One region of the Butyrivibrio sp. ob235 genome, then DNA from elsewhere that is predicted to be linked to it. Evidence: riboswitches for the same ligand, from Rfam matches in the RefSeq annotation. Region 1 holds a riboswitch; each other region holds the start of a gene.

Region 1 (6,702 bases):
TGATGTTTTTGTTTTAAGATAAAACAATTCCAATTGGTGAGGGATATTGGATTACAATAATTAAAGGGATAAAATAGAAGAAAACAGTAATGAGTAATAATAATCTCCATTAATTCATACGAGCAATTAGATCGTCATTCCAGTCCTTGTGTGAAGGGATGATGAATTCCATATCCTGATTACGAATACGGCAGGCATCTCCTGCAGAATCGTTGTCAACAGCTAGGATGACTTGGATATTTAGCTGTTTGATAGAGTCTATAGTTCTCTGATTGCCCACCCCGCCTATGCTTATATAAAAGGCATTTTCACATAAAAGCATAAAAAGTGAGATAGCATCTATGGCGGATTCGCATATGTAACACTTATGGGGTTTAGTATTGATAAATGGTTTGTTGAAATACCAAGCGACATTTGAGTCCTTTGGTTTTCTGATGCTCTTAAACGGGACTTCTGAAGTCCCCCGTATTTCAGCATAATTGCATTCGCGATTAATGAATACAACGTTATTATGCTCATCCTGATATATGAGGTTTGCCTTTATCAGACTTCTGACAAGACTTTCAGAAAGACCACGGCTAACAAGATAATCTATTGCTTTACGCGAATTCGGATCACCTTTTTTGGGAAAGTCTGCTTTAATTAAATGCACTTCTGCTGAAGGTATAACTGGTTCTGCAGTTTTGTTATTATAGTTAGCAAGTGACAAAACTGCTTCAGGTATGGAATATCCTAAGTACTTAACTAAAAAATCAATACTATTTCCTTTATCTCCAGTTGAAAAATCGTAATATCCAGAATATCCAAGCTTGATGCTGAGGCTATGATTAGCTATTAATCGCAGGCTTGATCCTTCTTTGACTATTGCATTTGCGTGATTCGTGAGTAGATAATTATATAGGTCAGTTATACGTGCCTTTCTCATTTGTTCTCGAGTAAAAAACATATGAGTCTCCTAAAGAATATTCTTTTCATTACCGTAGTGGGTTTGTATGTATGTGTCTGCAATGCTAAAGTATCATTTACTATCTTTGGCTATGGTTAACAATTCCTAAGCATACTTTCTCATTCCTTTGTTTTTTTGGAACCGCCTCTTTTTTGTCCTCCTTTTTTTCCACCTTCCCTTTTGGCAGTGAAAGCTTTTTGGCTGGCTTCAATTTCAGCCTTAATCGGAATAAATGCAAAATCTAATAATGTGTTTTCAAACTCTGGACAAATTCCAGAATTCAGATAATTAAGAGCTGCTTTGAATAATTTTCCTACATCCTCGTCGGAGAGTACGGTTAACTGTGATTGCCACTGTCCTTGCGTTGGGAACCATTTTGCCGGAATATACAACGCGTTGTTTTGAATATTGTTCTCCATAATCGTCTATCCTTTCGTAATATAAATTTATTGTTGTGTTAAATATTTTATACCGCAATGCTCAATAAAAGTCAAACGATATCAAATATATTTGCGGAATATTAAGAATTATACGTATATATATCAAATAAAAGCAAATTATGCAGAGATAATAATTGACATAGCGTGGTTAGGAATGTATAATTATAATTATCAAGGAGGTATTATAATGGTTACAACTATTGATACAGGCAAAAGAATAAAAAGAACCTTGCAAGTACAAGGAATAAAGATGATAGAATTTGCGCCTATTGCAGGAGTTACACTCGAAACTTTAAGTCGTTATGTAAACGGTAAGAGAGAGATACCAGAACCATTTATTGTCAGAGTGGCAAAACTCTTAAATGTTACTCCAGAGTATCTTAAGTGTGAAACAGATGATGAAACACCTCCACAGTATACTATGTACAATGAAGAAATGGATGAGCTTCAGCGTGCAGACGCAAGACAAGCTAGAAGACGGGGGGCTATACAAAACATTTTTGAACATTTTGGGGTAAAGATAGTAGAAAATCTTGAATTGGATACAGAAGTATATACAAGGCAAAGTGATCTCACATGGCGAAAGACAAAAGGTTGTAATAATGATTATAAAAATAGATTATTCGATGAAGAAATAGATATTGTTTCAGAACAGCACCAAGTAGAGGGAAAAATCATATTTGAGATTGAATATTGTGGAAAACTTGTACAAATGGGGAAAAATGAGTTTTTTGATTGGCTAGATAAAGAAGCTGATTTGATTGAGTCAAGCCTCCACTTAAGGCTTGATATGCCGAGAAATGCCTAAATTCACCCTCCCCAAAGCAACGAGACTTCTTTGGGAAGGGGCACAACTTTTATTTACTTTTCTTTTTATATATAAGAATTCCTGCGACAATACCTGCGCATGCAATTATGCCACAAATAACCCATTTCAAGTTATCATTAGCAGCACTCTCTACTTGCTTCTCAACAGGCATAGCTTCTACAGGTGCTTTAACTTCTTCCTTTACAGGCTCTACTTCTTCTACGGGTTCACTTACTGATTCCTCTACGGATTCCTCTGCTACTTCCTTAGCTTCCTCCGTCTTCACAAGCAAGTCCTTAGAGATATAATAATTCTGCAGGATATTTATAGGAAGTATTACATTTCCATTCTCATCAGCTGTAGCCTTCATGAATTCCTCATAGTCTTTTCCTGCCTTGCTAGACTTTGTGTACAGATTAAATTCTGCATATTTTTCATCTTTCCCCATAGGTACTTTAATCCAGAGCGTGTATCCAAGATCTGTAAATGAATTTTTTTGGGATACTGGGGATACGACCATGATATTATCCTCAGCTGCGATATCTATGCCAAGTTCAATATCTTCATCAGTTTCTACCTGCGGAAAGATTACTGAATAAACAATATTCCCATTATCATCTACGAACTGAATTTCGCCATTTTCCTTACCTGTTGCGGTTCTCTCTATTTCCCATGCAGGCATTGTCTTATTCTCTGCAGAATTTTTCACCTGAATATAACAACTGTCGGCAATTCCGTCATATAAAAAGTGATCGAAAGCATCAAGAGCATCTTTATTGATTTCATCGTAAACACCGTGACTGTATTCCTTTTCGGGCTGTGTTTCCACCTTGGTTTCTTCCTTGACTTCTTCAGGCTGCGTTTCTTCTGTCTGTGGCTGCTCGGCTACCGGCTCTTCCTGCTTCTGACTTTCAGTTGCCGTTGCTTCTGCTGCCGTTTTTGCACCGCTAGGAATAACACCTCTAGCTTCAGCAATTTCGCGTAATTTATCGTAGTCATTTCCGCCTGGACCTGCCGCCACCCATGCTTCGGTATATAATGCTGGATCAATAGCAACTGTATAGCCCATGGCTGCGTATTTCGCATTCATTTCAGCAATTTTTGCCTGTTCTTGTTCGGCCGGGCATTCTATCTGTACTACTATGATTTCGCCTGTTGAAGGATTGTAATAGGGGTGATCTGCAGTATAATACATTTCCATATAATTAGGCACATATAATAGCACCACTAAACATAATGCCACACCTAAAACACTTAATATACGAACTACTCTGTTTTTCATTATATCTACTCCTTTGACATCAAAAATAACTATTTCCGCAATCAAAAAAGCACCGTATTTCTACGATGCATCATGTTGTCTGCAACTGGCTATCTCGTAGAGATCCTATAGTTTTGCGTCGCCGAATTGCTTCGGTTTTGCCTTTGAATATTTATCTGTAATTTAATAACAACATATCATATTGTGATTATCTCCACAATGTTTATTTTCACAATCCACTCTTAAAATTTTCTAAAGAGAGGAGCGTGATTATCATTATTTCTTATCAGCCATTATGGAAGACAATGCAAGAAAAAGGCATATCACAGTATGCCCTTATTAAGGCTGGAATAGATAATAAGACACTTGATTCTCTTAAGAAAAGCAAGAATATTACACTCTTAACACTTGAAAAGCTGTGCAATATTTTGGAATGTACACCAAATGATGTAATAGAATTTATTCCATAACAGTTTCACTGAGCTGTGAATTATTCTTTTTTACTAGCGGAATAATAATCGAAGTAATGTATTTTCCACCGATATCATCTTTTGAGACATATGGATTATCCCAGTATCTGGAATCAAAGCTATATTCCCTATTATCTCCTAATAAAAAATATGAATCAGCAGGAACTTTAAACTCCTTATCACAATATGTCAAAACATCTTCTGAAAGATAATCTTCTGCAAGTAGTAGTCCGTTTATGTATACATTCCCGTCTGTGAATGATACATTATCTCCCGGCAGACCAATAATCCTTTTAACAAATACCTTATGTTCTGTTTGTTCATTTGAAAAATAAATGATGTCACCTCTTTGTGGTTCATGAGTAATATACGCTAATCCATTTGAAAAGGTAATACTGCCAGTCATGATAGTAGGTTCCATAGAACCGCTCTGACATCCTCCGATTATGATAACCTTTGACAAAACTATATATAAAATGAAAAAAGGAAGTATTGTCAATCCAAGATCAGTAAGAAGGGTTCTATCAAATTTTATTCCTGCGCTTTGTGAATGGTTATTACTAATAAGTCTTTCTTTTCTGCGCGAGTAAAAAATAAAACTCATGAGAATGCAGATGATTATTGTCAGGATATATTTATATGGTTTCATAACAAATCCCTTATTTTATGATGAATGTCATTATCCTTTAAGAATTTAAAATTCTTTTATAAACACGTTGATTACCTTCACGAAATCAGCCTCTATGCTTGATTTGACTGAATTATAGCATAAAAACAAAAAAAGTATTGTGCATATATTCACAATGTGATATATTAAGCGATGCATGAATAAATCATAAAAAGGCATTAAAATGCCAATGATGCAATGCATTATGATTTTTAATAATAGTTATAATACGATTACAGTCAAGGAAGTTGTTATTATTTGCCAATTCCCAATTATATTTTTTAATTTTACACTTAAAGTATTAAAATCAGTGTATAGTAACGTGATGGATAAATGATAAATAATGTCAACATATGATTGAGAACTTATTTTTAAATATTTGAAATATATAAGGAGATAATCAAGAGTGAGAATTTTATCAAAAAGCATCAAAAAAACTATTATTGCTATGTCATTAGTGACAGGAATCTTATCGGGGAGTATTATGCCTAATACTTCTAGCAGCATCATTACAGCTTCTGCTAATACAGGAAGCGTAGAACATAGGCTCCATTATTATTTCCTTCAGACGGATGCAGAGCGTGCTTGCTATGATGCAATAATTGAATCAGCAAAAAATCCGCTTCCAATAGGGACAAACATATATAGGATGTCTAACGAAGATAAGATCAAATATGGTATCGAATTACCGGAGGGGGCCGACAGCCCTACGCCGATAGGTATTGCGCACAATGCAGTAGAGGCTGATTATCCGGAAATCATGGAATATATAAGATATGGTTTTGAAGCTGTTGATGTATGGCATGACGACGAAAACTACACGAGTTATATGGTTGCTAAAATTCGGGATAATAACAATTATTCCATATGGGACAACCAAATCAAAAGCAAAATTGCAACTATGAAATCGGCCATTGTCAGCGCTGGTTTATACGATCCGCAAGATATTCCTAAGTCGGTCTTAAACATTCATGATTATTATGTCAAGCAGCTTGAATATGATACCGCAGGACAGTTTAACGGAGATTGGGGAGCTGACTGCAGGACAGCATACGGTGCATTAGTACAGGGCAAGGCTGTATGCGTAGGATATTCCCGTGGCTATAAGTGCCTTCTTGATGCATTCGGGATTGACTGCGCTATTGTTAGCGGAACCAGCAACGGGGCAGGACACGAATGGAATGTCGTAAAGATTGGCGATGACTGGTACGAGCAAGATCTTACCTGGGCAGATACAGAAGATTTAACAGGCTCAGTTGATCATAGTTATTTCAATAGGACCACTTCTGATTATGCTAATAAACTAAAGAAAAAGCACGTCAGAAACAGTACAGGTCTTGATTCATACATTCCTCTCGCAACCGGCACAACCTATACCTATACATATATTGCCAAGGGCGTTTCAGATGCAGATTATGTCGAGGCAACTGATGTCAGATTTAATGAAACAAGTGGAATTTTACTTTACGTTGGCGATAGCATGAAACTTGACGTCACTGTTACTCCTGCCAATGCTACCGAAAGCCCTGAGTTTAGAATACTTGGCGATGACTATTCTACATTGTCAGATTTCTGTACCGTAGAAAATGGCGTTATCACAGCACATCGCGCAGGAGAAGGCTCTATCGAAGTTCATATAGGCCGCACCTGGGGAAATCATAGACTTTTGGAAGTAAGAGAGCGCCCTGTTACAACAGACAATATCTCTGACGCAGAGCAGGGTAATACATCCAATTCCTCAACCTCAACCGATAACAGTGGCAATACATCAACACCTGCAACGGGTGATAGCACAACCACACCTTCATCTGATAATGGCAATTCAGGTAGCAGTACTGCTCCCGCACCCTCAACCGGTGGTTCAGGTTCAGTTCAGCCCTCATCAGGCGGTAACGGCGGTTCATCAAACGGTCCAGGCACAACAGGCGGTTCCGAACAGCCATCAGGCAACGCCCAGCAGGGAAGCGGTTTATCAGCGGGAAATCAGACTTCCGGCAATAGCGGAAAGGTGACACCTTCCGATATAACAGACGCTACAAATAATACAGATACAGCAGAAGTATCAAAGAACAAAGAGCCTGAAAAAACTGTCGCAGAGAAAACAGCCGTA
Region 2 (8,257 bases), on a different contig from region 1:
ACCGTCAACAAACCCAACTCTCTGCCATGAGCTTCCGCCATAGGTAGACTTCATATTCGGAACCGTAGTGCTGTAGCTTACCACATATCCATTTGAAGCTTTGCTTATTCTCACATCTCCGCCCGGAAGTACTGCACTTTGCCCGTCCGAATACTTAGTGACATTATTAGCATCAGTGTCACCATCGTCATAGAGAAGCAATCTGTGGTCACCGGCATTAAGTCTTGCAAGAATTGTATTGTAATCCAGCACGTTGCCGTAAGCATCTATCGCATTTACTTCTGCAACCCTATAGATAATAGGACTACCCTTTGCAGTAGCTGTTGTCAGGTCTGTAATTGTTTCAGTCCAGTTATTCTCCCAGCTGAGCGTTACTAATCTGCTTTCTGAAGTAATATCCTTACCACCTGCACGTCCGCATACATACACATAAATGAACGGATATTTAAAGGAATCGTAGTTCCAAACTTTCTTAATCGTAAGACTTCCGCCCTTGGTGTTATTGAAAGCGATATCATCATCATAAACACGGTGTGCAGTATTGCAGTAATTAGGCGCCTGAGAAGGGTTCTGAAGAACATCACTGTATCCGTAATATACCTTCTTTTCGCCTTTTTCATCCAGTATTATCTTACCTTCCGTGTCCTCCTCATACATCGGAACGCGGTAATAGTTTATTTCCTGCTTCGCCGTACGATAATCCTTAACCTTCACAAGGATAAAGGATCCGTCCTTAGTGTAGGGCGAATTGTCAGGAAGCTTATTTTCTGTAAATCTGAATACATAGGTCTGTCCGACAGTCATATCCTTAAGATGATCATTTAGAGATATATCCTCAACCTTAAAGCTTATGTTGCTGCCTGCGTTTTTAATATCAGATTCAACCGTATCCCATCTGGTTTTATTGTCAACAAGTCTCTCCAGCTTGAAGGAGAATGTTTCCGTCACATTGTCTTTTGAGCCGTTGATTTTTTTAATAACATTAAATTCGAGTGATCCGCCTACTTCGCCTTCGCCGTCGCTGATTGTAACGTTGCCTTTGAGCGTAAGGTATCTCTGAACAGTAATCTTATGAATCTCACCGCTTGCATGATTTACAGTGCTTCCAATGATTGTTCCGACGTGGTTACCGGATTCGTGCTTGACATATGCAGAAGGCGCAACAATCGTGCCGGAGGTTGCCTGAAGAGTAAGTGCTCCTGTATAGGGCACATATTCGCCGTTAACCTTCTGAACAGGATTTATAATTATCTGATTTGCGACTTCTTCCCAGTCCTGACCGCTCTTCGAGCCGTTCGCAATAAACTGGGTTATTGCATAACCCTTATCTACAAACCTTGTAAGATCAAGATTTATTACCAAGAGCTTGCCGCCAAAACTAAAGCCTCCGTTTTCGGCTGTAATCCAGTTCTGATCTTTTCCGAGGGCATTACCCACATCTTCCCTGAAGTTTCCTGTTGTCGCCTTAATATTCACAACTTCAACCGAATCATTGGTCTTTATATATGCCAGAGATTTTGATAATGAATATGCCTGCGAAAGAAGGCTTCCAACATTTACAGGATAAGGACTTGTTAAAGCCTCATCCTTAACGTCGTCTCCCGTTTTCCTGTAAACCTTGTTCTCATTCTTTACATAGAGATTGATTGTCTGTCCATCCACTTTCTGAATGACATACTGAGGAGAATTACCATTCATGTTCTCTACATAGTTATCGCTGAATTTTCCGATAAGGGAATTATCTCCTTTGCCGTTATCCGCAGAAACATACTTTGCTGAATCAGTTATAGGCTTACCCTGAGAATCAAGCTCAAACACGAAAAGATTAGTATACTGCTTAGCATCTACAGGAACGGTATAGGTTCCGCTTCCACCGTTACTGGTAACATCTATGCTGAAAGTATGAACCGGATTACCCTCAGCCTTGGAATTTGAGTAAATCGCAAAATTATATCTTCCGGCTCTTGATGCATTTCTTGTAACCGTGAGGTCAAATCCGCTGATGTGAGTATAAACATTCGTAGAATTACCAAGTGCATTGCCTGCGGCGCCACCTTGAAGATTTACAACGGCAACGTTTCCTTCAGAGTGAGTAACTAGCGCAAGATCATTTGCAACAACGCTGAAATAAATGTTATCGCCAAGTCCCTCTGCAATCTGGGAAGATGACATGCTATTATTTCCGGTCCAGGAATAGGTTCCGTTGATAGTTATAGCCCAGGCTGAGAAGGAATCTGTTTCAAACTCAACACTGTCCTTGTCTCCTTCAAGATTTGCATTGCTTTCAGGCATAACTTCGATGGAGATATCTCCTGAGGAAATGTTTGTAGCTTCCTCAGTTGAATCAACATTCTGCATTACTTCCTCGGATACGGGCATGTGGATTACAGTTACGTCCTCCTCATTTTCTGCGCCGAGATCCTCTGAAAGCTGATTCTCTATAAGCTGCATGGAAACAGAAGCTGTTCCCTCTGCAGGCTGATACTCAACGCCATCCAGCTTGAAGCAGATGTCATATATAAGAGTATTGGATTTGTCATAAATCTGAGCCTCTTCCTGTCCGCTGGCAGAGGCAATGCTTTCTGCATTCTCGTTCATAGCCTGCAGATATGCATCATAGTTGTATCCGCTGGAATTCTCATTGATTTCGGACACTACAAGTTCCACTCCCTCCGGAAGTGATCCGGGATTGGAGAGTTTAACTGTAACAGTTACCTTGTCATTGGTTACAGTGAAGGTATCCTGAGTATTAGCATTAAGATAAGTGAAGGAAATCTCGGAGTCCTCTGTAACCTCGATAGTCTCACCTTCAACAGTAACAACCTCATAGGTCTTATATGTGGTTGCACTGCCTTCCTCTATCGTTCTGGTTCCATCCTCAGCTTCCACGATTATCACAATATTCTTTCCTGTGGAAGATGTTCCTGAAGCTTCGGAAGTTTCACTATCAGTAGCTGTTTCATTAGCTGCATCTTCCGCTGCCGTTGCAGAACTGTTTTCAGAAGAATCTCTCGTATTCTTCTCCGTCAGCTCGACAGACTTGCCTTCTTCGATGGCCTTGTCGATCATTTCATCAGTGATGTCTTTTTCAACAATGTTTACCGAAGCTACTTTCTTATCCTGATAAGTAACCTCCTTAAAGAAATATCCATCTATCTTTTCAGTCTCTTCCGCCTTGGAGAGATCAAGATTTTCTGTAAGCTCAAGTTTCTGGTCTTCCTTGATATGCTCGCCTGCAGAATTTACATAAACTGCGGTAACAGCGACATCATCTATTATTACTTTTGATCTCTTGCCTTCGCTCTCTGCCACCTCCTCTTCGGATTTAAGATAGGTGATTACAAGCTTAGCATCAGAAGTGACATCATAGGTATTTCCGCTTTCATCGGTAGCTTCGTAATACTTAAATCCGCTTTCTTCGCCTTCGGATTCAAGTCTTTTAACAGTAATTCCGGTTACAGGCACGTCATCAAGGGCTGCACCTACATAGGTGTAACCCTCTATTTCACGCACATCGCTGCTTCCTGCTGTAAGATCAAGTCCCTCTGAGAGGTTCATCTCTCTTTCATCAGCTACAGCATTTCCTTCCTCATCCTTAATAAGTTCGCCTGCTTCGTCAATATAAGAAACTGTGAGTCTGACATCTGCTGAAAGTTCTATACTATCAGGTGCTTCCTCTGCAAGCTCCTGTGTTGTTTCTTCAGTTGTCTCTCCAGCATTTTCGTCTTCTATAGTCTCTTCAGAGCCTTCCTCTATACTTTCATCATTTCCCTCTTCTCCTGAAGTCTCCTCATTTTCCACAATTTCCTCAGAGCTCTGTTCGGAATATTCCTCAGCTTCTCCGGCATCAGCAACATATTCTTCCTGATTTTCTGCGGACTCCTCGCCGCTGCCTTCTTCGGTATATTCCTCCTCAAAAGATTCCTCAGATGACTCCTCGAAGGATTCTTCTGCAATCTCTTCACCGGACTCCTCACCGGATTCTTCCTCAGAGCTCTCCTCTGCGGATTCCTCTTCACCGCCCTCAGGACTACCCAGAGCTTCGGGATTAAGGACCATACCAACTTCCTCAGCTCCCTCTTCGGTAACAGCTGAAGCCGCCTTATTCATGGCATATAAAGTAACGGTAGTAATCAGAAGACCGACAACCAGCATTACTGAAAGCCACCTTCTTAAAAAGTCGTGCCTTTTAGCATAGTTTTCTACTGTATTTTTTCGGAAATACCGCTTTGCCATAAATATCCCTCAAAAAAGAACGCCCTGTTTGAAGCTTCTCAAACAGGGCAAATCATCACTGCGAATTTTAACCGCGCTCCAAAAATAAAAGCGCAGGCAGCTGGCTGTCTGAGAAGTCTCAGACCCTGTAGCTTTGCGTCACTACCTCACGATAGCTTTGCCCTGAATTCCATCCATATTAAACTACGGACTAAAAAGTCAACCTGTTTGGAAAACTTTTCAATCATAATTGAAACACATTTTCACGCGTTTCGCTTATTTTATGATATTATATTTGATTTAAAAAATCAACATAAAATGTCATTTTTTAAATGTTTTTTTCATATTTTTCCATTTTTATGATCACTTCTCTATCTTGTACTTTACCCTTACAAGCCAGTATTTACAAGGATTTACATACTTTTTTCCCAAAGAATTTATGCTTGTTTATAAAGTTTATTCTAGGTTAATCATTCTTTCAAAATGTACGAAATTTGAAAGTTTTTGGGCATAAAAAAACCGCTCCCAAATCATTGGGAACGGTTCGTAATAGTTATGCTATCTTCTGCTTAGCGATCTCTGTAAGAGTCTTGAATCCTTCAGGATCATTTACAGCCATCTCAGCAAGCATCTTGCGGTTGATCTCAACCTCTGCAAGCTTGAGGCCGTGCATAAGGTTTGAATAAGACATTCCGTTAAGACGAGCTGCAGCGTTGATACGTGTGATCCAAAGAGATCTCATATCTCTCTTCTTCTGCTTACGACCAGCGAATGCTGATGTAAGTGCTCTCATAACTGACTGCTTAGCAACTCTGTACTGTTTTGATCTAGCGCCTCTATAGCCCTTAGCGAGCTTTAAAACTCTCTTATGCTTCTTCTTGGCATTCATGCCACCTTTAATTCTTGCCATTTCGTTTTCCTCCTAAATTAATTTCGAATAACCGGTACTGCTCTTATACGATAATACTTAAGATTAAACGTAAGGCAGAATCTTCTTCATTGTCTTTACATTGGTAGCGTCAACTACTGCTGCCTGTCTGAGATTTCTCTTTCTCTTTGTAGACTTCTTTGTAAGAATGTGACGCTTGTACGCCTTGTTACGGATCAGCTTACCTGTGCCTGTTACCTTGAAACGCTTGGCAGCAGATCTGTTTGTTTTCATCTTGTGCTGCATAACTAAATCCTCCTATGCTTGTAAATTATTTCATTATCCGTCCGAAAGGACAGTGTAATCATCCAATAATCAAGCTGAACAATTACTTATATATGTAACTTGCCTTGTGAGCAAGAGACATTACTTCTTCTCGGTAAGGAACATAGTCATAGAACGTCCCTCAACCTTAGGCTGCTTATCTATCACAGCGATATCAGCAAGAGCCTCAGCAAAATCTGTAAGAATGTGCACACTTGCTCCCATGTGAGCCATCTCACGTCCTCTGAATCTCAAAGTAACTTTAACTCTGTTACCCTTCTCGAGGAACTTCTTAGCAGCGTTAACCTTTGTATTAAGGTCGTTAGTGTCGATATTGGGTGAAAGTCTTATCTCCTTAATCTCGACATTTTTCTGCTTCTTACGTGCTTCCTTCTCTTTGCGAAGCTGCTCATACTTGAATTTACCGTAATCAACAATACGGCAAACCGGCGGCTTAGCATTGGGTGCTATCTTAACCAGATCAACTCCGGCCTCATCAGCAAGCTTTCTGGCATCCTGAATTGACATAACGCCAAGCTGCTCATTGTCTACCCCAATAACACGAACTTCTTTGTCTCTGATCTGTTCATTGATGAATAAATCGTTATTGCTAATAGCTTTGTACCTCCAAAACTTGTATAAAAAAAGTGGACTCACAAAGGAAGTCCACTTAACAATCAATCAGAATAACCGCGTAGTCCAATATCTGCGGTATCTAAGATGTATTAACACCTGCAAGCTTTGCGCCACAGGGTGAGAGTGGAAACCTCTGCTTTGTTTTACATACTCGGATAATATAACACTCTTATCGTTATACTGTCAATACTATTTTTATAAAAATCAAAAATCTTCACATTACATCTCAATCTTACAGGTCACCCCAAGCTTTGAAAGCTCTCTGTCTACCTGTTCGTAGCTCTCAAACAATATTGACTTCATTCCGAAATCACTTGCAGCATCTACATTTCGCTGAAGATCATCTATAAATACACACTTACCCGGAATAAGGTCGTATCGTTCGCATATAAGTTCAAAGATTTTTCTGTCGGGCTTTATTATCTGTTCCTTATAACTAAGAATTCCGCCATCAACCTCATCAAGGAATTCCTTCATAAAGGGGTTGGCATCCTCAGCCTGCTTTGAATAATTGGAAAGAACAAAAACCTTAAAGCCTGCTTTCTTAAGCGCTCGTATCCAGGGAATAGTCCGCTCTCTTTTCCTCAAAAGGCCACTAAGGTCAGAGAAAACATCATACAACTCCGCTTCCATGGAAGGATTGTTTTTTACAAACCCCTGTATTACTTCCATAGTATCGAGAACACCTCTGTCAAATTCATCCCATGCGGGAGATTTAATGCTGGCTTCTGCGATTTTGTTTACTGTATCCTCAACGTAACCCTTATCCTTGATGAACTGTTCCCAGCAAAAATCAGCGAGAACTCCGCCGATATCAAAAATCACGGTATCGACTTTTCCATTGGATATCCTGTCGTGTTTCCCTGGTACCGAGGAAGTCTCGGACTTATCTGTAGATTCCTCAATATTCAGGTCTTCTGCCTTTATCTCATCCTCAGATTCGTCTTTCTCATTTCTCCCATAAGGATCCGGAGATGCTACTGTTCTTTTTCCTGTAACGGCCGAAAAAGCCCACACAAAGAGCCAGACTACTATCGGTATTGCAACAGTAGACACAGCAGCTGTCATAAATGCACCCGGCGTATCAAAGGTCCCTCGAACAGCCTTTGTGAAAAAGATACCGTTTACTCCGAGAAGAACCAAAACACCTATTATTGCCAATATGCGTCTGATAAGCGGGGTTTTATCATTATTGCCTCGTTTAGCCATGTATAATCCTCAATTATTTAATCGGGCTCTCGCGATAGATGATATCTTCTCTGGCCGGTCCGTTAGATACCATAGTGATCGGATATCCTATTTCCTTCTCGATGAACTCGATGTACTTACGGCAGTTCTCCGGAAGATCTTCATACTTCTTGATTCCACGGATATCGCTCTTCCATCCGGGAAGTGTCTCATATACGGGCTTAGCCTTCTCAAGAAGATGTGTTACAGGGAAGTCCTTGGTAACCTCACCATCAATCTCATAACCAACACATACAGGTATCTCATCAAGATAGCCAAGTACGTCGAGAACAGTGAAAGCAACGTCAGTTGCACCCTGAAGTCTGCAGCCGTACTTACTTGCAACGCAGTCATACCATCCCATACGACGAGGACGTCCTGTAGTTGCACCGTACTCACCGCCGTCACCACCGCGTCTTCTGAGTTCATCAGCTTCTTCGCCAAAAATCTCTGATGTGAAAGCACCTGCTCCTACAGCAGAAGAATAAGCCTTGTTAACTACTACAATCTGCTTAATCTCATAAGGTGCGATACCTGCTCCGATTGCTCCGTACGCTGCCAATGTTGAGGAAGAAGTAACCATAGGATAGATTCCGTGGTCAGGATCCTTCATAGTTCCAAGCTGGCCCTCAAGAAGAACTGTCTTATTTTCCTTAATTGCTTTCTCAAGGAACAACGCAGTGTCTGCAACATAGGGCTTAACCATGTCTCTCCACTCATGAAGAGTATCAAGAAGCTCTGCAGGACTGATCTCCGGCTTGTGATAAAGCTCCTTAAGAAGGATGTTCTTTGTAACAAGAACTCTCTCTACCTTCTCCTTTAAAAGCTCCTCATCAAAAAGTTCATTAACCTGGAAACCGATCTTTGCATATTTATCTGAATAGAAAGGTGCGATACCTGACTTTGTTGATCCAAAAGACTTACCGCCAAGTCTCTCCTCTTCATACTGATCGAAAAGAATGTGATACGGCATAACTATCTGACAAC
Region 3 (8,257 bases), on a different contig from region 1:
GAGACTGCTCCCGGAATGCCTTACTGGCTTCCCAGAGGCTGGAAAATGTACCAGAAACTCCTCAAGTTCTCAAGAGATATTCAGGAGAGACATGGCTACACAGAGATCGCTGCTCCCCTTATCGATAATAAGAAGCTGTGGCTCATCAGTGGTCACTGGGCTCACTACATCAACAACATGTTCATAGTGCCCGGAATCGCAGGTCACGTTCAGGCTGATACAAATATTCCGGATGTAGCAGAGAGTATGGATGAGGATGCACCTAAGGCTCCCGTAAAGATTGAGAGAGGCTCGGTTATCTACAACAGAGAAGCGCTTGATACAATGGGCGCTAAGCCGATGAACTGTCCTAACGCTATGATGACTTACAAGAGAACAGTTCATTCCTATAAAGAGCTTCCTATCCGCTACAGCGAGTATGATGTTCTTCACAGAAAAGAGAAGTCAGGACAGATGAACGGTCTTTTCCGCGTTCAGGAGTTCAGACAGGATGATGACCATACATTCGTAATGGAGTCACAGATCCAGGATGAGATTGCAGATATCATCTCAATTGCAGACGAGATCTACAAGACATTCGGTGTAACTTACAGAGCAGAGTTTTCAACACGTCCCGAGGACTTCATGGGCGATATCGAGGTTTGGAACAGAGCTGAGGCTGCTATTAAGAGCATTCTTGATAAGAAATATGGCGAGGATGGCTATGAGATAAATGAAGGCGACGGTGCTTTCTACGGTCCCAAGATCGACCTTCAGATTAAGGATGCGCTCGGAAGAGAGTGGCAGTGCGGAACAGTACAGCTTGACTATCAGCTGCCTCACAACTTTGGCCTTACATATCAGGCTCAGGACGGAAGCCTTGAAATGCCTGTTGTAATCCACAGAGCAATTTACGGATCACTTGAGAGATTCATTGGTATCATTATCGAGAACTTCAAGGGTGCTTTCCCGTTCTGGCTCAGCCCTTATCAGGTAGGTATCGTTCCTATCCGCGTAGAGCACAATGAGTATGCTAAAAAGGTTGCAGATCTTCTTTACGAGAACGGCATCGATGTTGAGGCTGATTACTCCGACAACAACATGAAGGAGAAGATCAAGAAGTTCAAGAACTACAAGGATCCTTACATCATCGTACTCGGTGACAAGGAGGCAGCTGAGAACACTGTTTCAATCAACGTTCGCGGCTCCAACAAGCAGATTCAGAACGTACCTCTCGATAAGTTCGTTGAGATGTGCAAGAAGATGAACGCTGAGCACACGCTTGAGCTTATTGATACTGTAGAGTAAAGAACTAATCAGAAATAAACGCCTTCCCCCACTGGGGGAAGGTGGCGCGAAGCGCCGGATGAGGGGATTAATGACACTCCTTAACGATTCAAAAGAAAAGTGGGACAAAGCCGAAATAATCTGCGGAAGTCTTCTATACCTGATTTCTTCAGCAATGATTATCTTTTCAGCATATCTTTGCTTTAGTCCCGACATATGGTACGACGAGCTCTTTAGCATGCAGCTTGCCACTAAGCCTGTTTCTGAGATGGTTAAATTAACAGCGGCGGATGTTCACCCGCCGCTGTATTATATTATCGTCCATTTCGTGATTAAGGCGCTCATACCCTTTGGCAATTCCTTCATGTCATCCGGACTTGTAAATAGCGGAGCTGCCCTGGGGAGCATGCAGATCATGTATGCAAAACTGGCGAGTGTAATTCCGCTGTTCATTCTCTTTCTGTATGCGCTCACCATCATCAGAAAGCGCTACGGAATTCTCGTGGGAGGACTTTTTTCCTGCGCTGTGATTGCAATGCCGCAGATGGCTGATTATGCGGTTGAAGTGCGTATGTACAGCTGGGTTATGCTTTTTGTGACAGCACTTTGCATACACGCCGGGCCGTTTATTGAGACTGAAAAGGATAAGCAGATAAAGGGACTGAAGTGGGGGAAGATTTTTCCGTTATTTATATATGGGCTGTTAGCCTGCTATACTCAGTACTATGCTGCTGTCGCAGTGGCTGCGGTATATCTGTTCCTGATCATTTGGTCGGTTCGGAAAAATGTATATCAGCTTGGGATAATACTTATCAGCGCCAATATGACTGCAGTTTGCTATGTGCCCTGGATAAGCGTGGTGCTGTCGCAGGCGAGATCAGTCTCATCCAATTACTGGATTCAGCCGCTGTCTCTAAGGAGCTTTGGCGGAATTATCAAGTTCCTGATGAAGCCCGGATTTTTTAATGATAAACTCGCTACTGTTCTGGCAGTTGTGATGTTTGTGCTGGTGGCAGCAGTGGTATTTTGCAATATCAGGGACTCCTATATGTGGCTCTGCTTCATGCCGATAATCGGAATTATTGCCTTTGGCTTTGCTGTGTCATTTTTACTTAGACCTGTTTTTATATACAGGTACATGATTCCGGCTATGGGAGCTATGTGGCTTTCAGTACTGATTGCTGCTAAGCGGCTCCTTAATGGAGAACGTGGAAAACTCCTATTTGCAGGACTTCTTCTATATACATTGATGACTATTTTCTGCATCAGAGACTTTTGGGCTTTCCGTGGAAATGAGCTCTATAAACGTGTTAATATGGTACAGACGGAGCAGTTCTGGAAGGATATATATGAAGGCAACGGTTCTGAAGACACCGATGAAGACTCGCTTTCGGAGAAGCCGATACTAATCTGTAATTTTGAACAGGTAGCGGCTCTTTCAATGTACTATGCGAATGGATACTGTGACATAGTGGGAGAGGCGGGAAAAGAGCTTCCGGTACAGGTTTATCTATACGGAGCGATAACGGATAGCATTCTTGAGAGTACTTTACCGGGGATACAGGTTATAAGTGAATACCCGGAAGTTCAGGAGCTTGTGGACAGTGGAAGGAGAGTGCTTTTCATTGGAAGCTTTAATTCCCGAGAGGACATTCTGAAGGACTGGAAGGAATCACCTGCCGGAATCGAAAATAAGAACATTGGCAGCTATTTGAATGAGCGATATTGGTTTGATGTGTTTGAACTATCGCGAAAATGAGAAGACAGACAAGAGGATAGCTGATTACAGAAAGATTATTTCTATAGATATATAGGAGAGACATTTGAGAAAAAGATTTTTATCAATTATCTTCATACTTACGGTATTCACGCTTGGGAACAGCAGGATTAGCACGCTGGCTTCGGCAGGTGCGGGCGCGGTTCTGGATGACATGATTAAGGATGCGGATTCTGAGAATTCTTCCGGATCAGGTGATGAATCCAAGGTCGGAGGTATGTCAAAGCTTCCGGAAGCACTTGCCTGTACGTTTTTCGTGCCTATGGGATTTAAGGCCTCAGATGAACCCGGAGTATTTGTAAATGAGCACTATCCGCTGGAATCCGCAAACATTACTTACGAGGTTTCGGTTCTTCCGGAAAAGAAGATTCTTACCAATGCTCAGAGGGCAGCAGGGGAATCCGAGGATGCTACCAACATCGAGTATAGGTATGATGAACTCACCGCAGAGATGTATGAGACTATTCAAAAGGAAAACTACGAAAGTCTCTACGGAGAAAACATCGGCTTCACTCTGGAATCCTTTGAAAATATGGAGTATGACGGCTTCCCGGGATATATGATAAGGACATCTTTTACCCCGGAGAACACGCAGACAATCCACCAGGCTACCGCAATAGTTCTATCCAAAAACAAGGTCTTCACAATCGTCTTTTCAAGGGCAGAGGATGATGACTTTGAGGACAAATGCACACAGACACTGGATACAATACATGTTCTTGCTAAGAAGTAACCGCTCGTTTGAGCGGTTTTTCTATTATATACGATGGGGATAGTTTTTCTTTTGAGGACCGATTTTGGGAAACGTGAGAAGTCGCTTTTGTTAACTTTAACCTTTATAAAAATAGATATCAACGATAAAAAGAATATTCTATGTCAGGTGTGCGGAAACTAAATTTGCTGATACAAAGAGAAATATCAGGAAAATAGAAGAGTTTAAGGGAATTATTAAATTTTGAATATAAAGAAATTCGTTTATAAATATTTTAGAATTAGTCTGATTGACGGAAACTAAATCCGAGAATACACTACAGTTACTGTTTTTGTTCTGCGACAAAACATATTTCGGCAAACTATGGGTGACCATAGGACGCAAAGCTATAGGGACTTTTATTACGAAGTCAGCCAGTTGCACTTTCTGAGAACCTTAGCTTTGCGAAGCGAAGGTTTTTTAGAAAGGGGATTTGTTCATTATGAATCGAATCAAATCAATTCTCGCTATTGCTTTGACAATGTTAATTGTCTTTTCCGGCGTTTCGCCGACTTCTATGTCAGTAATGGCAAAGAAGTCATCTTCAGGGGAAAAATCAATTACCCTCAATTATTCCCAGTACACACTTAAGAAGGGCAAAAAAGTAAAGCTTAAGGCAACAACCTCTTCTAAAAAGAAGTCAGTTGTATTTAAGAGTAAGAACCCCAAGGTAGCAACCGTTGACAGCAAGGGCAACGTAAAGGCTGTAAAAAAGGGAAAAACAGTTATTACAGCTACAATAAAGGGCACAAAGAAAAGTGCAAAATGTACTATTTATGTAGGTTCACCCGTAAGCACTGTATCCATTGGGGATCAGCAGATAGAACTTAATGCGGGACAGAATTATCAGGTAACAGCAAAAGTAGAACCCTTGGATGCTTCTATTAAAACAGTAAGCTTTAAGAGTTCAGATGAGTCTGTTGCATCAGTTTCAGAATCAGGACTTATTGTTGCCAAAGCAGAAGGAACTGCAACAATAACAGCAACAGCCGATGACGGAAGTAAGAAAAACGCATCTTTACTTGTTAAGGTAAACGGTTCAACACAAAATGACAAAGACTCCAAGGATTCAAAGGATTCAAAGGATTCCAAGGATGCAAATAATACAAATAATACAAATAATACAAATGGCACAAATGGCTCAGGTGAGTCCGGTAACTCAGGTGGATCATCAGAGTCAACCATAGGTTCCGCATCAAAGAATTCAGACCTTGTAACTTTAACTGCTTCAAGTAATAGTGTTGTAGCAGGAACCACAGACAATACGGTATATTTATATGCCACAGTCGCTGTAAATGTAGATAAAGTTGAACTCTATGACTCCAATGGCAACTTTGTAAAAGCGATGGAGGATGACGGAGTTTATAAAGATAGCGGCGATGATATGAAGGGAGACCAGATTTACTCTGCTTACAAAAGGTTTGTATCAGGTAATAACGGTCGTTACAGCTATTATGTAAAGGCATATGTGGGATCAGAGGAGATAACCTCTGACACAGTTGATATTGATGTTGTTTCCGTAATGTCCGCTGAAAATAGAGAAGAGATGACAGCAGCGGATAATGCCATCGAAGAGGTAACGGAAACTCTTAATCCAAATGCCACCATCGAAGTAAAAAAGACAGCAGTTCAGAATGTCTTAAATGAACAGAAAAACTCCGGAAATATTAAATCTGTCGGAACATTTGACAGTGAATCAAATGTTATAACCTTTGAATATACTGATGGCACCACAGGTGCAGTATCTCTTGAAGAGAATACAATTAAGAGTAATGGTACCGGAAAAGTTCGTAATCCCAAGGGAAGCGGACTCTGGGATACAATGATTAAGTCGGAATCTCTTGCACCGATTGTGCGTAACAGCTCAAATACTGCAGGATCAATCGGAAAAGCTATCATATACTTCGGTTTTAGCGGAAGTAATGAAGTAGGCTGGAGAAAGGCATATTATAACGACGAAGTCATTCCGGAACTGAATGGAATGGGACTGACAACAACTATGAAGGAAGCTACCTTAAAAGACTTCAAAGCTATGTCAGCCTATGATGTTATTGTTTTCAGTATGCATGGATCCTCTTATGGAAATGATCTTTTCATGTGTACCTATGAAGAGGTTACTGATGCTAAGGATAACGCATATTATGCAGATCTGATAAAGGGCAGAGTAGTAAGAACTATACTTATGGATGGTAAAACTTACTACTGGGCTAAGCCATCATTCTTCACTGCAAACCTTGGTGTTAGTGCACTGAACGGAAAAGTGCTTTTCTCTGAGACCTGTGATTTTATGGGCGAGGGAACGGCTGTAAATAATCAATTTTCATCAGCGTTCTTAGGACGCGGAGCAAGTACGGTTGTGGGCTTCCATAATTCAGTTCTTGCAATCTATAGCAGAAATCTTATGAAGGCATTTGTTACAGGACTTGCTTCCGGTAAGACAACAGGCGACGCATTCGCAAGTGCAACGGCAACATACGGGGTAAATGACGGACACGGAGCATACCCTATACTTTCAGGATCAACCAATACTGTGCTGTTCACAGATGATTTCAAAAACGGAAGCTTTGAATTAACACCTGCTTTGACAGAATGGTATCATCTTGGTGATGCAAGAACCATAACAGGACTTGCAGAATTATCACCCACTCATGGAAAAAAGATGGCGATACTTACAACCGGTATCGGATCATCCTCCTCTTCTTACGACACACAGAAGAATGAGGGTACAGAGGGAAGTGTTCTTTCGCAGACCTTTGTGGTTCCGTCGGATGCAAGCACACTCAGCTTTACCTATAATGTGGTATCCGAAGAGCCTCTGGAATATGTTAATACTGAGTTTGACGATAAATTTATTGCCCGTCTCCTTGATACAAACGGAAATCTGATTGTAGAGCTTGCACGTGAAGAGGTTAATACTTCCACATGGTATGAGATATTTAATATCGATTTTGATGACGGTGACGATACTGTTTATCATACTAAGTGGAAGGATGTTTCCTACGATTTGTCTTCGCTCAGAAATCAGAGAGTAACACTTGAATTCGTGACATTTGATGAGGGCGATTCCGTATTTGATACAGTAGGCATAATTGATAATGTGGTTGTAAAATGATGAAAAATGCAGTTCGGACGGTTATACTGATTACGATAATTTCATGCTCCATTATTTGCGGATGCAACCGCAGGGTAACCGATAACGGTGATAAGGAGGCAGTGACAAATATGAGCGGCAATAGTATTAGTGTTGTTTCGGAAAGAGTGACGAACGTTTTGAAAAATGCCACCTCGGAGGATGCCGCGTTGTCAGGATTAAGCGAAGAATTGGAAGCATTAACGAAGGAGGGATATATTCTGGACTATAAGATTGATTATCCCAAAGCAGTGAAGGTGACCTATTCGGATTCCACGGAAGGAATGATCATGCTTACACCGTTTGATACTAACTACAACTAAAAATATGAGGCGCAGGGATTAGTTCCCGGCGCCTCTTTTTGTTTCAAGTAAAACTTCTTTCGCAAAAGCCTTTGACTTTTTATGCGGAGAGCTTATCACTCTCATCGAATTTTTCTACCTTGGGTATGCTCCTGTAGATGACTACTGAAAGAACAGCGAAGGCTGCAAATAATACAAGAGCCAGGATTTGATTTAAATCCTCCTTTACAAGATTTGACAATATCATCGAAAAACTGTTGTTAACAATGTGTCCGATCATTGCAGGAACGATGGACTCGTACTTGTAAGCAGTGAATGCAAGCGCTGCGCCGATCGGAATAGCATATAAACTCTGAACGGGATTCATGTGCATCAGGCCAAACATTACAGCTGAAAGCACTGTGCATCCTACGATACCGAAAGCCTTCTTTGATTTTTGAAGAATTACTCCTCTGAAGCACAGTTCTTCTGCGACAGGTCCCAGAAGCATAACTGTAAGCATGCCGATGGTCTTATTGCCATCAGTTATAGCACCTATCAAACTGCTAAATAAATCTCCGCTGCCGGGAATCAGTACCGTTACGAGCCAGCCGATTACTGCAGCCAGAAAATAAGCGGCAAAGGTCAGCGAAAGAATAAAGCCGATATCCTTAAGACTGGCAATCTTTTTGAAGCCGGACTCGTAGGTTCTAAGCTCTTTTGCTTTCTTGACATAACTTCTGTAATACCAGATTCCGAAAACAAGAATGCAGACAATTTCTGCGATGAACTGAACCACCGGCATAACGCTCATAACATAAGCTGTAATTGCTGCTGCATCTGTGGCAGCTTCCGGATTCATAATCGGTGCAATGATGGATGCAACCAATCCAACTACGGCCTGGATAGCCAGAAACAGTAACATTAATCCCAGTGCAACAAGCACTGCTTTTCCTTTGCTCCCCTTTGTATTCATAACATTTTCTCCTTTCATACAACACCCCTCATTTCTTTAGAATATACATATATAATACAGCTAAACAGCAATCTTG

The links. Region 1 has a riboswitch for cyclic di-GMP ahead of BMW61_RS03370 (hypothetical protein). Riboswitches for the same ligand answer to the same signal wherever they lie in the genome.
Region 2: it holds a riboswitch for cyclic di-GMP, as region 1 does, so the genes downstream of both, BMW61_RS06680 (Cna B-type domain-containing protein) here and BMW61_RS03370 (hypothetical protein) in region 1, are expected to answer to the same signal.
Region 3: it holds a riboswitch for cyclic di-GMP, as region 1 does, so the genes downstream of both, BMW61_RS13810 (Ig-like domain-containing protein) here and BMW61_RS03370 (hypothetical protein) in region 1, are expected to answer to the same signal.

The regions. Positions count from the first base shown of each region.
Region 1 is NZ_FOBE01000002.1:203,458-210,159, forward strand. Features, by position in the region: gene BMW61_RS03355 (toprim domain-containing protein) at 110-946, opposite strand; gene BMW61_RS03360 (DUF6291 domain-containing protein) at 1,066-1,365, opposite strand; gene BMW61_RS03365 (helix-turn-helix domain-containing protein) at 1,574-2,194, shown strand; gene BMW61_RS03370 (hypothetical protein) at 2,244-3,476, opposite strand; cyclic di-GMP riboswitch class I at 3,554-3,628, opposite strand; gene BMW61_RS03375 (helix-turn-helix domain-containing protein) at 3,761-3,925, shown strand; gene lepB (signal peptidase I) at 3,915-4,574, opposite strand; gene BMW61_RS03385 (leucine-rich repeat domain-containing protein) at 5,077-6,702, shown strand, end outside.
Region 2 is NZ_FOBE01000006.1:23,965-32,221, forward strand. Features, by position in the region: gene BMW61_RS06680 (Cna B-type domain-containing protein) at 1-4,236, opposite strand, end outside; cyclic di-GMP riboswitch class I at 4,329-4,408, opposite strand; gene rplT (50S ribosomal protein L20) at 4,769-5,125, opposite strand; gene rpmI (50S ribosomal protein L35) at 5,189-5,389, opposite strand; gene infC (translation initiation factor IF-3) at 5,510-6,022, opposite strand; gene BMW61_RS06700 (HAD family hydrolase) at 6,263-7,252, opposite strand; gene BMW61_RS06705 (adenylosuccinate synthase) at 7,266-8,257, opposite strand, start outside.
Region 3 is NZ_FOBE01000020.1:60,043-68,299, reverse strand. Features, by position in the region: gene BMW61_RS13825 (threonine--tRNA ligase) at 1-1,287, shown strand, start outside; gene BMW61_RS13820 (hypothetical protein) at 1,358-3,025, shown strand; gene BMW61_RS13815 (hypothetical protein) at 3,090-3,776, shown strand; cyclic di-GMP riboswitch class I at 4,101-4,180, shown strand; gene BMW61_RS13810 (Ig-like domain-containing protein) at 4,237-6,906, shown strand; gene BMW61_RS13805 (hypothetical protein) at 6,903-7,247, shown strand; gene BMW61_RS13800 (CPBP family intramembrane glutamic endopeptidase) at 7,327-8,199, opposite strand.